Regions from separate parts of the Bacillus sp. CIS52 genome, predicted to be linked through region 3. Evidence: riboswitches for the same ligand, from Rfam matches in the RefSeq annotation. Region 3 holds a riboswitch; each other region holds the start of a gene.
The links. Region 3 has a riboswitch for S-adenosylmethionine ahead of ACH32G_RS03800 (bifunctional homocysteine S-methyltransferase/methylenetetrahydrofolate reductase). Riboswitches for the same ligand answer to the same signal wherever they lie in the genome.
Positions count from the first base shown of each region.

Region 1: it holds a riboswitch for S-adenosylmethionine, as region 3 does, so the genes downstream of both, metE (5-methyltetrahydropteroyltriglutamate--homocysteine S-methyltransferase) here and ACH32G_RS03800 (bifunctional homocysteine S-methyltransferase/methylenetetrahydrofolate reductase) in region 3, are expected to answer to the same signal.
Region 2: it holds a riboswitch for S-adenosylmethionine, as region 3 does, so the genes downstream of both, mtnW (2,3-diketo-5-methylthiopentyl-1-phosphate enolase) here and ACH32G_RS03800 (bifunctional homocysteine S-methyltransferase/methylenetetrahydrofolate reductase) in region 3, are expected to answer to the same signal.

Region 1 covers NZ_JBIUFR010000001.1:645,433-648,684, reverse strand. The annotation lists gene metE (5-methyltetrahydropteroyltriglutamate--homocysteine S-methyltransferase) at 1-1,429, opposite strand, end outside; SAM riboswitch class I at 1,513-1,667, opposite strand; gene ACH32G_RS02695 (S8 family peptidase) at 1,808-2,767, opposite strand; gene ACH32G_RS02690 (STAS domain-containing protein) at 2,987-3,252, shown strand, end outside.
Region 2 covers NZ_JBIUFR010000001.1:611,628-614,879, forward strand. The annotation lists gene mtnW (2,3-diketo-5-methylthiopentyl-1-phosphate enolase) at 1-1,215, opposite strand; gene mtnX (2-hydroxy-3-keto-5-methylthiopentenyl-1-phosphate phosphatase) at 1-4, opposite strand, end outside; SAM riboswitch class I at 1,297-1,396, opposite strand; gene ACH32G_RS02535 (aminotransferase class I/II-fold pyridoxal phosphate-dependent enzyme) at 1,433-2,629, opposite strand; gene ACH32G_RS02540 (carbon-nitrogen family hydrolase) at 2,722-3,252, shown strand, end outside.
Region 3 covers NZ_JBIUFR010000001.1:836,765-840,016, forward strand. The annotation lists gene ACH32G_RS03790 (CvfB family protein) at 1-561, opposite strand, end outside; gene ACH32G_RS03795 (YajQ family cyclic di-GMP-binding protein) at 661-1,152, shown strand; SAM riboswitch class I at 1,253-1,374, shown strand; gene ACH32G_RS03800 (bifunctional homocysteine S-methyltransferase/methylenetetrahydrofolate reductase) at 1,464-3,252, shown strand, end outside.

The sequences.
Region 1 (3,252 bases), 190 kb from region 3:
CCTGAATCTCAACCCAGCGCTTCGTTTCCGCATTAATAAACGCTTGATACTGTTCATCCGTCCAATCTTTTTTCCGCCATTTTTGCCGTGCGCTCCGCACTTCTGCAGATTGGGGGAAGCTTCCGATCGTCGTCGTCGGCAGAAGGGGAAGACCGAGTGATTCATTTTGCAGCGCCAAACGTTCTTCAAAGCTTGCAGGGCGGGAGAAATCTTTTTCTGTCAGCTGATTCAATTCTTCTTTTTGAGCTGAGTTCGCCCCTGTTGCGAATGCTTTCAAAGCTTTAAGTGCCGCTTTTGACTCTTCGATCTGCTCACTGACAGCCGCTTTGCCGGACAGAAGCCCTTCTTTTAAGACGCCGAGTTCCGCCAGTTTTTCTTTAGCGTATGACAGGCCGTTCAGCAAATCCTTTTCAAGATGCTCGTCAGGGTGTTTCGCCACCGGCACGTGCAGAAGGCTGCTTGAAGGCTGAATCCATAACTCCTCAACATCAGCGTGGCTGAGGATATCCAAAGCCGCATCAAGGCGTTCTTCAACATCGATTTTCCAAATGTTTCGGCCGTCGATCACACCGGCTGCCAGCACTTTATCTTTCGGGAAGCCGTACTTTTTCAATTGCTCAAGGTTTCTGCCTTTATCATGCACGAAATCAAGCCCGATTCCTTGTACAGGATACGAAACGAGTTCTTCATATGCATCAACCGAATCGAAGTATGTCTGCAGGAGGACATTCAGCCCTGAAAGCTCTTTTGCAATAGATTCATAGAGTTCTTTTGCGGCGCGGACATCTTCAGCAGAGGCTGTCACAAGGGCTGGCTCATCAATCTGAACCCATTTGACGCCTTCTGCTTCAAGCTCTTTCAGCAGCTGCACATAAAGAGGAACAAGGCGCTTTTGAATCGCTTTCGCCTCTGATTCTTCGTATCCTTTCGCAAGCGTGACGAATGTGTACGGACCGACGATGACAGGTTTCGTTTCCGCTCCGAATTCTTCTTTGATCCGGCGGTAGTCGTCAAGCTGTTTGTTTCTCGTCAGACGGAATTCAATGCTTTCGTCATATTCAGGAACGATGTAATGGTAGTTGGTATTGAACCATTTTGTCATTTCACTGGAAACGGCGTCTTTAACACCGCGGGCAATCGCGAAATATGTATCAACGGGATCTGTGATACTGCGGAATCTTTCCGGAATCCAGTTAAAGCTGACAGCTGTATCAAGCACATGGTCATAATGAGTAAAATCAGAGACCGGCACGATGTCGATATTTTGGTCAAGCTGTGTTTTGACAGCCGATAAGAATAAACCGTCAAGCTCTTTAAGAAACGTTTCTTTATCAGTGTTTCCTTTCCAATAAGCCTCAAGCGCTTTTTTCCATTCTCTGTTCAAGCCGATTCTCGGAAAACCGAGATTTGAAGTTTTGATTGTAGTCATTAAGTCTCCTCCTTTAAGTGAGATGTAACAAAAAAGCCTCTTTCTCATGAGAGAAAGAGGCTTTAACATCAAAATTTAAGCCTCTCTTATCTCTCAGATCACGTCTGATGGAATTAGCACCGTGCCTTAGGAGACTATCGTCTCGGCGCAAAAATCACGCGCCCCATTTCACAATGGAATTACGGTCGGTTGCTGTTGGGGTCAAAAGGCCAATCCCTCGCCCAACTCTCGATAAGAGAAAATATTTCAATTTTTTTGAAAAGTTACATCATTTGTTGGTTATCTTATCAGCTTATTCAGATCACTGTCAATAGAAAATCTCACATTTTAAAAATTGGTGATTTTGACAAGCGGATCAATCATTATATGAAAAAAATATCAGAAAGACAGCAGCTGTGCCTGTTCGGCTCTTTCCAGGAGCACATCAGGCGCGTCTAAATACAGAAACCCGTTCCCGGCCAATGTTTTGGAGATGTTCAAAGGAAGAGTACGCCGCACAAGCTGGGCATAAATTTCGGCTTCAGAAAGCGTCCGCTGAAACGAGTCCTGTTCAAGCCCTTTTATTAAGGCCAGCGCTCCGCTCACGTGCGGGGCGGCCATTGAAGTGCCCGTCAGCTTCCCGTATTTATGGTTGGGAAGGGTGGAGAGAATGTTTTCTCCGGGCGCCACGAGGTCAATTTCTTTATTTGCGTTTGAAAATTCTGACGATTTACGGGCGATTGAGACTGATCCGACGGCAATCACTTCGTTGTAAGCGGCCGGATACGACAGTTCTTCTGTCCGCTCGTCTCCGTCACCTTCATTTCCTGCTGCGCAAACGACCAGTACACCGCTTTTTACCGCATTTGAGACGGCTTCTTTCAGTTCAGGCACATCGTTCGGTCCGCCGAGTGACATGGAAATAATGTCCGCCTTTTGTTCAACGGCGTAGTTGATGCCGTTAATGATCCATTCGTATTTGCCGCTGCCGTTTTGACCGCCGAGAACTTTAACGATTAAAAGGCTCGCTTCCGGCGCAACACCTGAAATTCCGCCGTTTGAATCATTGGCGGCAATCGTTCCGGAAACATGTGTCCCGTGGCCGTTGTAATCGGAAATCGCGTCTTCTTTGCCTTCGTCATCATCGGTAAAGTTTTTTCCGCCGATAACCCGGTCTTTCAAATCAGGATGATTAATGTCGCAGCCTGTATCAAGCACCGCGATTTTAATATCCTTTCCTTTAAACCCTTTTGCCCACAATTCTGGCGCCTTAATCACTTTAATACCCTCAGGAAGCTCGTTCACATCCATGATCTGCTCATCCGTGACATAAGGAATCAACCGCATTTCACCATTCATAAAAAAGCCCTCCTTTTTTATGCTTGCGAGTGGATTCAAGGGTGTTGCTACTATTTTATGGCAGATTATGCCGTTCGGAAAGAGTCATTTGAAGCATTTTCATAAAAAAGGCGCAATCTATTGCACTAAATAATTTCAAATAATTGGATGGTTCAACGGCTTTTATTTTGATTCGGCATCAGCTGACGCTATAATTGGAAATGGGAAAGGAGAAGAGGTATGAAGATAAATGAAGCATTGTACGACTATTTTTCCGAACGGGTGGATCAAATTGCGAAAGAATGGATTGAAACGATGGAAGATTCGGATCCGAATTCGATTTACTCTTTGACAAATCCCGTCATCATAGAAGAGCTGATGGAGCAAGATAAAGAATTTTACCGGCATATTAATAAAATGTATATCATGCCGGAAAAAGAATTTTTAGAAGAGTTCGAGCGATGGGTGATTGAGCTTGCGAAAGACCAGAAGCATCTGGATACCCC
Region 2 (3,252 bases), 230 kb from region 3:
TCATACGGATTCCGCCTTTCCCCATTTGTCTAATGCGAGCTGAAGATCTTTGCACGACGCGGCTTTTTCTTTAATCGGCTGTGCTTCAAGCACCGCATCAATAATGGCGCGGAACGCTCTTCCGCCGCCCTCGGCTCCTTTCGGATGGCCGTGAATGCCTCCGCCTGCATTGATGATGTGATCAATACCGAAATCACGCATTAACAATGGCACCATGCCTGGATGAATGCCTGCTGACGGGACGGCAAACGTCGGATGAAAGACGTCTTCCTTTACACATTCATGATGGATCGCAAGTGCGGACTCCTTCGGAAGAGCGACGGATCCGTATGGTGACGGAAATAAGCTGAAATCGGCGCCGCAATAGCGGTTCAGCTTGCCGAGCAAAAGTGCGTGCGATAAACCGTAAACGGGAGATGATGTAAACGCGCCGCTGACCGCCGGATGCGCCATAATCGGAAGCGGGATTTCCCCATCTTCAGCAAGACTTTGCATGACGTCTAAGCCGTAGGCGAATACATTCAGTAAGAGGGCGTCTGCCCCGAGTTCTGCCGCGCGTCTCGCTTTATCCCGCAATTCAGAAGTCCTCCCCGTCAGGTTTACGGCGTACAGCGTCTTATGCCCCGTCTCCTCCCGCGTTTCCTTCAGGACTTGTTTTCCTTCGATAATGCGGGTTTCAAACGGAGCCAGTTCATTTTCAAAGAAAATTTCGTCATCTTTAATAAGATCCACGCCGCCGAGCGCCTGCTGTCTGAGCTGTTCTTTAATGTCGGCGAGATCCCGTCCAATCACGCCTTTAAAGATGCTCATCAGAAGCGGTCTTTCAAATTCGCCCAGCAGTTTGCGGATGCCGTATATACCGAATTTCGGCCCGGGAAGGGAGCGTTTAAACCCTTCGGAAAATTCAAGATCAGTCAATTTTATTTTTCCGTCCAGTGACAGCTTTCCGAATACCGTCGTCAGGACGGCCGGAATATCTCTTGAAAAGTTCGCCTCAGGATAGGCGATGGTGATGACGGATTGTGTTTCGTTTTCTTTGGCCCCTTCTTTTTCCTCAACTTTCACGACCCGGCCTTTATGCTTTCTGAGCTGTTCCTGTTTCACCAGGGGCAGATCCGTCCAGGAGCCTACCGTCAGCCCCGCCGCAATCTGTTCCGCCCGCTTTTCACTGTCCGTTGTGTCTGTCAGAAGATATGTTGCCAATACTTCGCTCATGCGTGAACGCCTCTCTTTCTTTCGCAAAACATAAAAAAGCCTCTTCCTTAAGAGCAGAAAGAGGCTTCGTGTTATGTCCGAATCTTATCTCTCAGCTCCTGCTGCAAGAATTAGCACCGTGCTTTATCAGTCGGTTGCCGGGCTTCATCGGGCTCGTCCCTCTGCCTGCTCTTGATAAGAATAATGATTTTATAAAGTATTTTGAATTATCGCATTGTTATCCTGATATGTCAATGCTTTTTCGGGTGAAAAGATTCAGCTTCCCGATCCGTTCCGCAGCTTCTTTAAGTCTTTCTTCACTTGTCAGAAGACCGACTCTTATATAGCCTTCTCCGAATTTTCCGAACCCGTTTCCGGCTGCGACCGAGACATCCGCTTTTTCCAAAAGCAGATCTGAAAACGACTGCGACGTATAACCGTCCGGCACCGGAAGCCATGCAAAAAAGGAACCCGCCGGAGCCTTCACATCCCAGCCGATATCACGGCAGGCTGCAATCCAGGCATTGCGTCTCGACTCATATCTGTCATTTTGCGCTGCGACGCACGTCTGATCCGCCAAAAGAGCGGCGGCTGCCGCTTGCTGCGCCGCGGGAAACAGACTGACAAACATATGATCTTGATAAAGATTGATCGCTTCGATGACAGACGCGTTTCCGACGGCAAATCCGACCCGCCAGCCCGCCATGTTATACGTTTTGGACAAAGTATAGATTTCAATCCCCGTTTCTTTTGCGCCTTCCGTCTGCAAAAAGCTCAGCGGTTTATGCCCGTCAAAACCGACGGCCCCGTATGCGAAATCATGAACGACACAAATGCCGTTTTGTTCCGCAAAGCTGACCGTCTCCTCGAAAAACGCCTCTGTTGCCACAGCACCGGTCGGATTATTCGGATAATTGAGATACAGCAGCTTCGCCTCGTTCTGCACCTTTTCAGGAATTGCGCTGTAATCGGGGAGAAACCCTCTATCTTCCGTCAGAGGCATCATTTCCATTTTCGCTTTCGCAAGGGCGACCCCCGACCAGTAGTCAGGATATCCGGGATCAGGCACAAGAATGGTATCTCCCGGGTTCAAAAGACATTGCGGAAGCTCAACAAGCCCCGCCTTGCCTCCGAACAGCACGGCTACTTCCGTTTCCGGGTCAAGCGTCACCCCGTACTCCCTTTCATAAAATTCAGCCGCAGCTTTTTTGAAGCTGTAAGCGCCCCGGAATGATGAGTATTTATGATTTTCCGGCTTTTCGACGGCGCGCTTCATTTCTTCAACGATATGCTGAGGTGTCGGCTGATCGGGATTCCCCTGTCCTAAATTGATGATGTCTTTGCCTTCTTTCAGCTTTTGATTGACCTTTTGCACCAAAGATGCAAAAAATTGTTCCGGCAGCTGTTTGAGTACATCTGAGACTTCAAAGTTCATATTTTCACCTTCTAAAAATGTCTTGAAATGATAGTCCATCATCATATATGGTTAAATAAAAAAAGTAAAGAGAAACTTGAGGTGTATAAAAAATGAAATGGACCGTTTCCTGTTTGCAATTTGATATTTCATACGGAAATCCTTCAGAAAACTTCAAAAAAGCAGAATCTTTGATTGAGCAAGAAAGCCGCCATGCTGATGTCATCGTGCTTCCTGAGCTGTGGACGACCGGCTATGATCTCACACGGCTTGACCAGCTGGCGGATGAAAACGGCGAAGTTTCGGCACAATGGCTTAAAAAAACGGCCAAAGCATACAACGTACACCTCGTTGCCGGATCTTTTGCAGTCAAAGAAGGCGAAAATGTCTATAACACTATGTACACCGCCGATAACAGCGGAAAGATCGTGAAGCGCTATCAGAAAGCCCATCTGTTTCAGCTGATGGATGAACATCTGTATCTGACAGCAGGAAACAGTGATGGTTCCTTTGAGCTTGACGGTGTCAAGTGCGCCGGGCTGATCTGCTATGATATCCGGTTCCCCGAATGGATCAGAAAGCATACGTCCCAAGGAGCGAATGTCCTGTTTATCTCTGCGGAATGGCCTCTGCCCCGCCTCGAT
Region 3 (3,252 bases):
ATCTGTAATCAGAAAAGAGCCAGATGCGATCAGTCTGTACACCGTGCCTGTCAAGTCTTTATTCATGACGTCTTCCTCTGCATCCGTAAATAATTCACTGATGATATCCTCAGGCGCCGGCTTGGCAAACATGCGTCCGCGGCTTGTCACCTTCAGCATGCAATACAGTCTGTCGCCTTTTTGCGGCCAGACGGATTTGTACGGAGGAAGATGCTCCGTTGCGACGAGCGCGTCTTTCGACAGACCGACGTCGACGAATACGCCCATATCTTCCACTGCGTCCGTCACTTCCACCCATCCGTAATCATAAAAGCTGATGAGCGGCTTTTTCATTGTCGCCGCGAGTCTTTCCTGATGGTCGACGTAAATAAATACGTCCACTTCATCTCTGTCTTCGATATCCTCCGTGATTTCACTGTTATGTAAAAGAACCGTATCCTCGCCGTCCGTTAAAAAATAACCGAAATCGGTCTGGTGATCTATACTAAGCGTGAGCTGCTGCCCTGGTTTCATGTTATCGTCCTTCCTGCTTCGCCCGTCAGAGGCTGATGTTTTTCTCATTTTTTCCAATTCGCACAAATTCATGCTTTGTGCTGTTGGACATTTCTCTTTATTCTACTATAATCAACACATAAGTGAAATGTTATAGGAGGTTTTCTCATGGCAAAAGAAAGTTCTTTTGATATTGTATCCAAAGTTGAATTTCCTGAAGTGCAGAATGCGATTCAGATGACGCTGAAAGAAATCGGCACGCGCTATGACTTTAAAGGATCTAAAAGCGATGTGACTTTAGAAAAGGAAGAACTCGTTCTGATTTCTGATGATGAGTTTAAATTGAATCAGCTCAAGGATGTGCTGAGCGGCAAGCTGATTAAACGGGATGTGCCGACGAAAAACATTGAATACGGCAAAATCGAAAATGCATCGGGAGGCACGGTGCGCCAGCGCGCGAAGCTTGTACAGGGCATTGATAAAGACAACGCAAAAAAAATCAACGCGGTGATTAAAAACTCCGGCTTGAAGGTTAAGTCGCAGATTCAGGACGACCAAGTGCGCGTCACCGGAAAAAATAAAGATGATCTGCAGCAGATTATTGCAGCCGTCCGCGGAGCAGACCTGCCGATTGACGTTCAATTTATTAATTTCAGATAAATTATGTGATTCCTATTGATTATTGTCTCTATTTTCGGTAAATTTGGAGAAAGGGATTTTCACAGTTAAGTTTTGGAAACCCATGACAATTACATGAACGTTCTTATCAAGAGAAGCCGAGGGACTGGCCCGACGACGCTTCAGCAACCGGTGTAGTGGTTTACCCAAACCATGACCAAGGTGCTAAATCCAGCAAGCTAAAAACAGCTTGGAAGATAAGAAGAGAGACAAATGATTACAAAGTCTTCTTCTTAAGAAGACTTTTTTTATTTCTCTTTTTTCCTTGCTGAATGTGATGAAGGAGGCAAACAATGGGACTATTACAAGACTTAGAAGAACGGATTTTAATCGGAGACGGCGCGATGGGCACTCTCCTCTACTCCTACGGCATTGACAGATGTTTTGAGGAACTGAATGTATCTAAGCCCGATGAGATCAAGCGGATACATAAGGCATACGTGGAAGCCGGTGCAGATATCATCCAGACGAACACGTACGGCGCGAATTTTATTAAGCTCTCCAGATACGGCCTTGAGGATGAAACGAAAAAAATCAATCAGGAGGCGGTCAGAATCGCGCGCGCTTCCTCAGACGGCGCTTATGTATTGGGAACGATGGGCGGCATCCGCACCTTTAACAAAAACGCCTACAGCCTTGAAGAGATTAAACGCAGCTTTCGGGAGCAGCTTTATTTATTGCTGCACGAAGAGCCGGACGGCCTGCTTTTGGAAACATACTATGATTTAGAAGAGGCGCGCGAAGTGCTGAAGATCGCCAGAAAAGAAACGGAACTTCCGATCATGCTGAACGTATCCATGCACGAACAGGGCGTGCTTCAGGACGGAACGCCGCTTCGGGAAGCTCTCAGGTCAATTGCCGATCTCGGCGCTGATATAACGGGAATCAATTGCCGGCTCGGCCCGTACCACATGATTGAAGCGCTCACCGAAGTGCCGATTTTCCGTGACGCTTATTTATCGGTCTATCCGAACAGCAGCCTTCCGTCCTTAGAAGAAGGCCGGCTTGTTTATGATACGGACGATGCCTATTTCCGGGAAAGCGCCGTACAATTCCGCACTCAGGGCGCTCGCATAATCGGCGGCTGCTGCGGCACGACGCCCAACCATATCAGAGCCATGGCTGAAGCGGTGCGCGGACTTTCACCGGTCACTGATAAAGAAGTGAAAATCAGACGGGAAGAAGAAGTCATCTCCGTCCGGGATGAACGGACCGAGCCGAGTTTAAACGAAATCGCCGCGCAAAAACGGTCAATTATCGTAGAGCTTGACCCGCCGAAAAAATTGAATTTTGACAAATTTCTGCAAGCGGCGGCTGAATTAAAGGAAACCGGCATAGAAGCGCTGACGCTCGCCGACAATTCATTGGCGACACCGAGAATCAGCAATGCCGCCTGCGGTTCATTGCTGAAAGAGCGCCTTGATATCCGTTCTCTCGTCCATATTACATGCAGAGACCGCAACATCATCGGCCTTCAGTCACATTTAATGGGACTGGATACGCTCGGGCTTACCGACATTTTAGCTATCACCGGCGACCCTTCAAAAATCGGCGACTTTCCGGGGGCTACCTCCGTCTATGATTTAACGTCCTTTGACTTGATCAGGCTGATTAAACAATTCAACGAGGGCATTTCTTTATCGGGGAAACCGCTCGGCAAGAAAACAAACTTTTCCGTAGCGGGGGCATTTAACCCGAATGTCCGTCATTTGGATAAGGCCGTAAAACGGCTGGAGAAAAAAATCGAGTGCGGCGCTGACTACTTCGTGTCTCAGCCTGTCTACTCAGAGCAGCAGCTCATTGACATTCATCATGAAACAAAACATCTCAAAACACCGGTGTATATCGGAATCATGCCGTTAACGAGCAGCCGCAATGCAGAGTTCATTCATCATGAAATCCCGGGCATTAAGCTGTCTGACAGCATCCGCGAAAAAATGGCGCTCGCCGGCGAAGACAAACGGAAGCAGAAAGCCGAGGGCCTCGCCATCGCCAAGTCGCTTCTTGACACGGCGTGTGAACTGTTCAACGGAATTTATTTAATCACCCCGTTTCTCCGTTCTGATTTGACGTCAGAGCTCG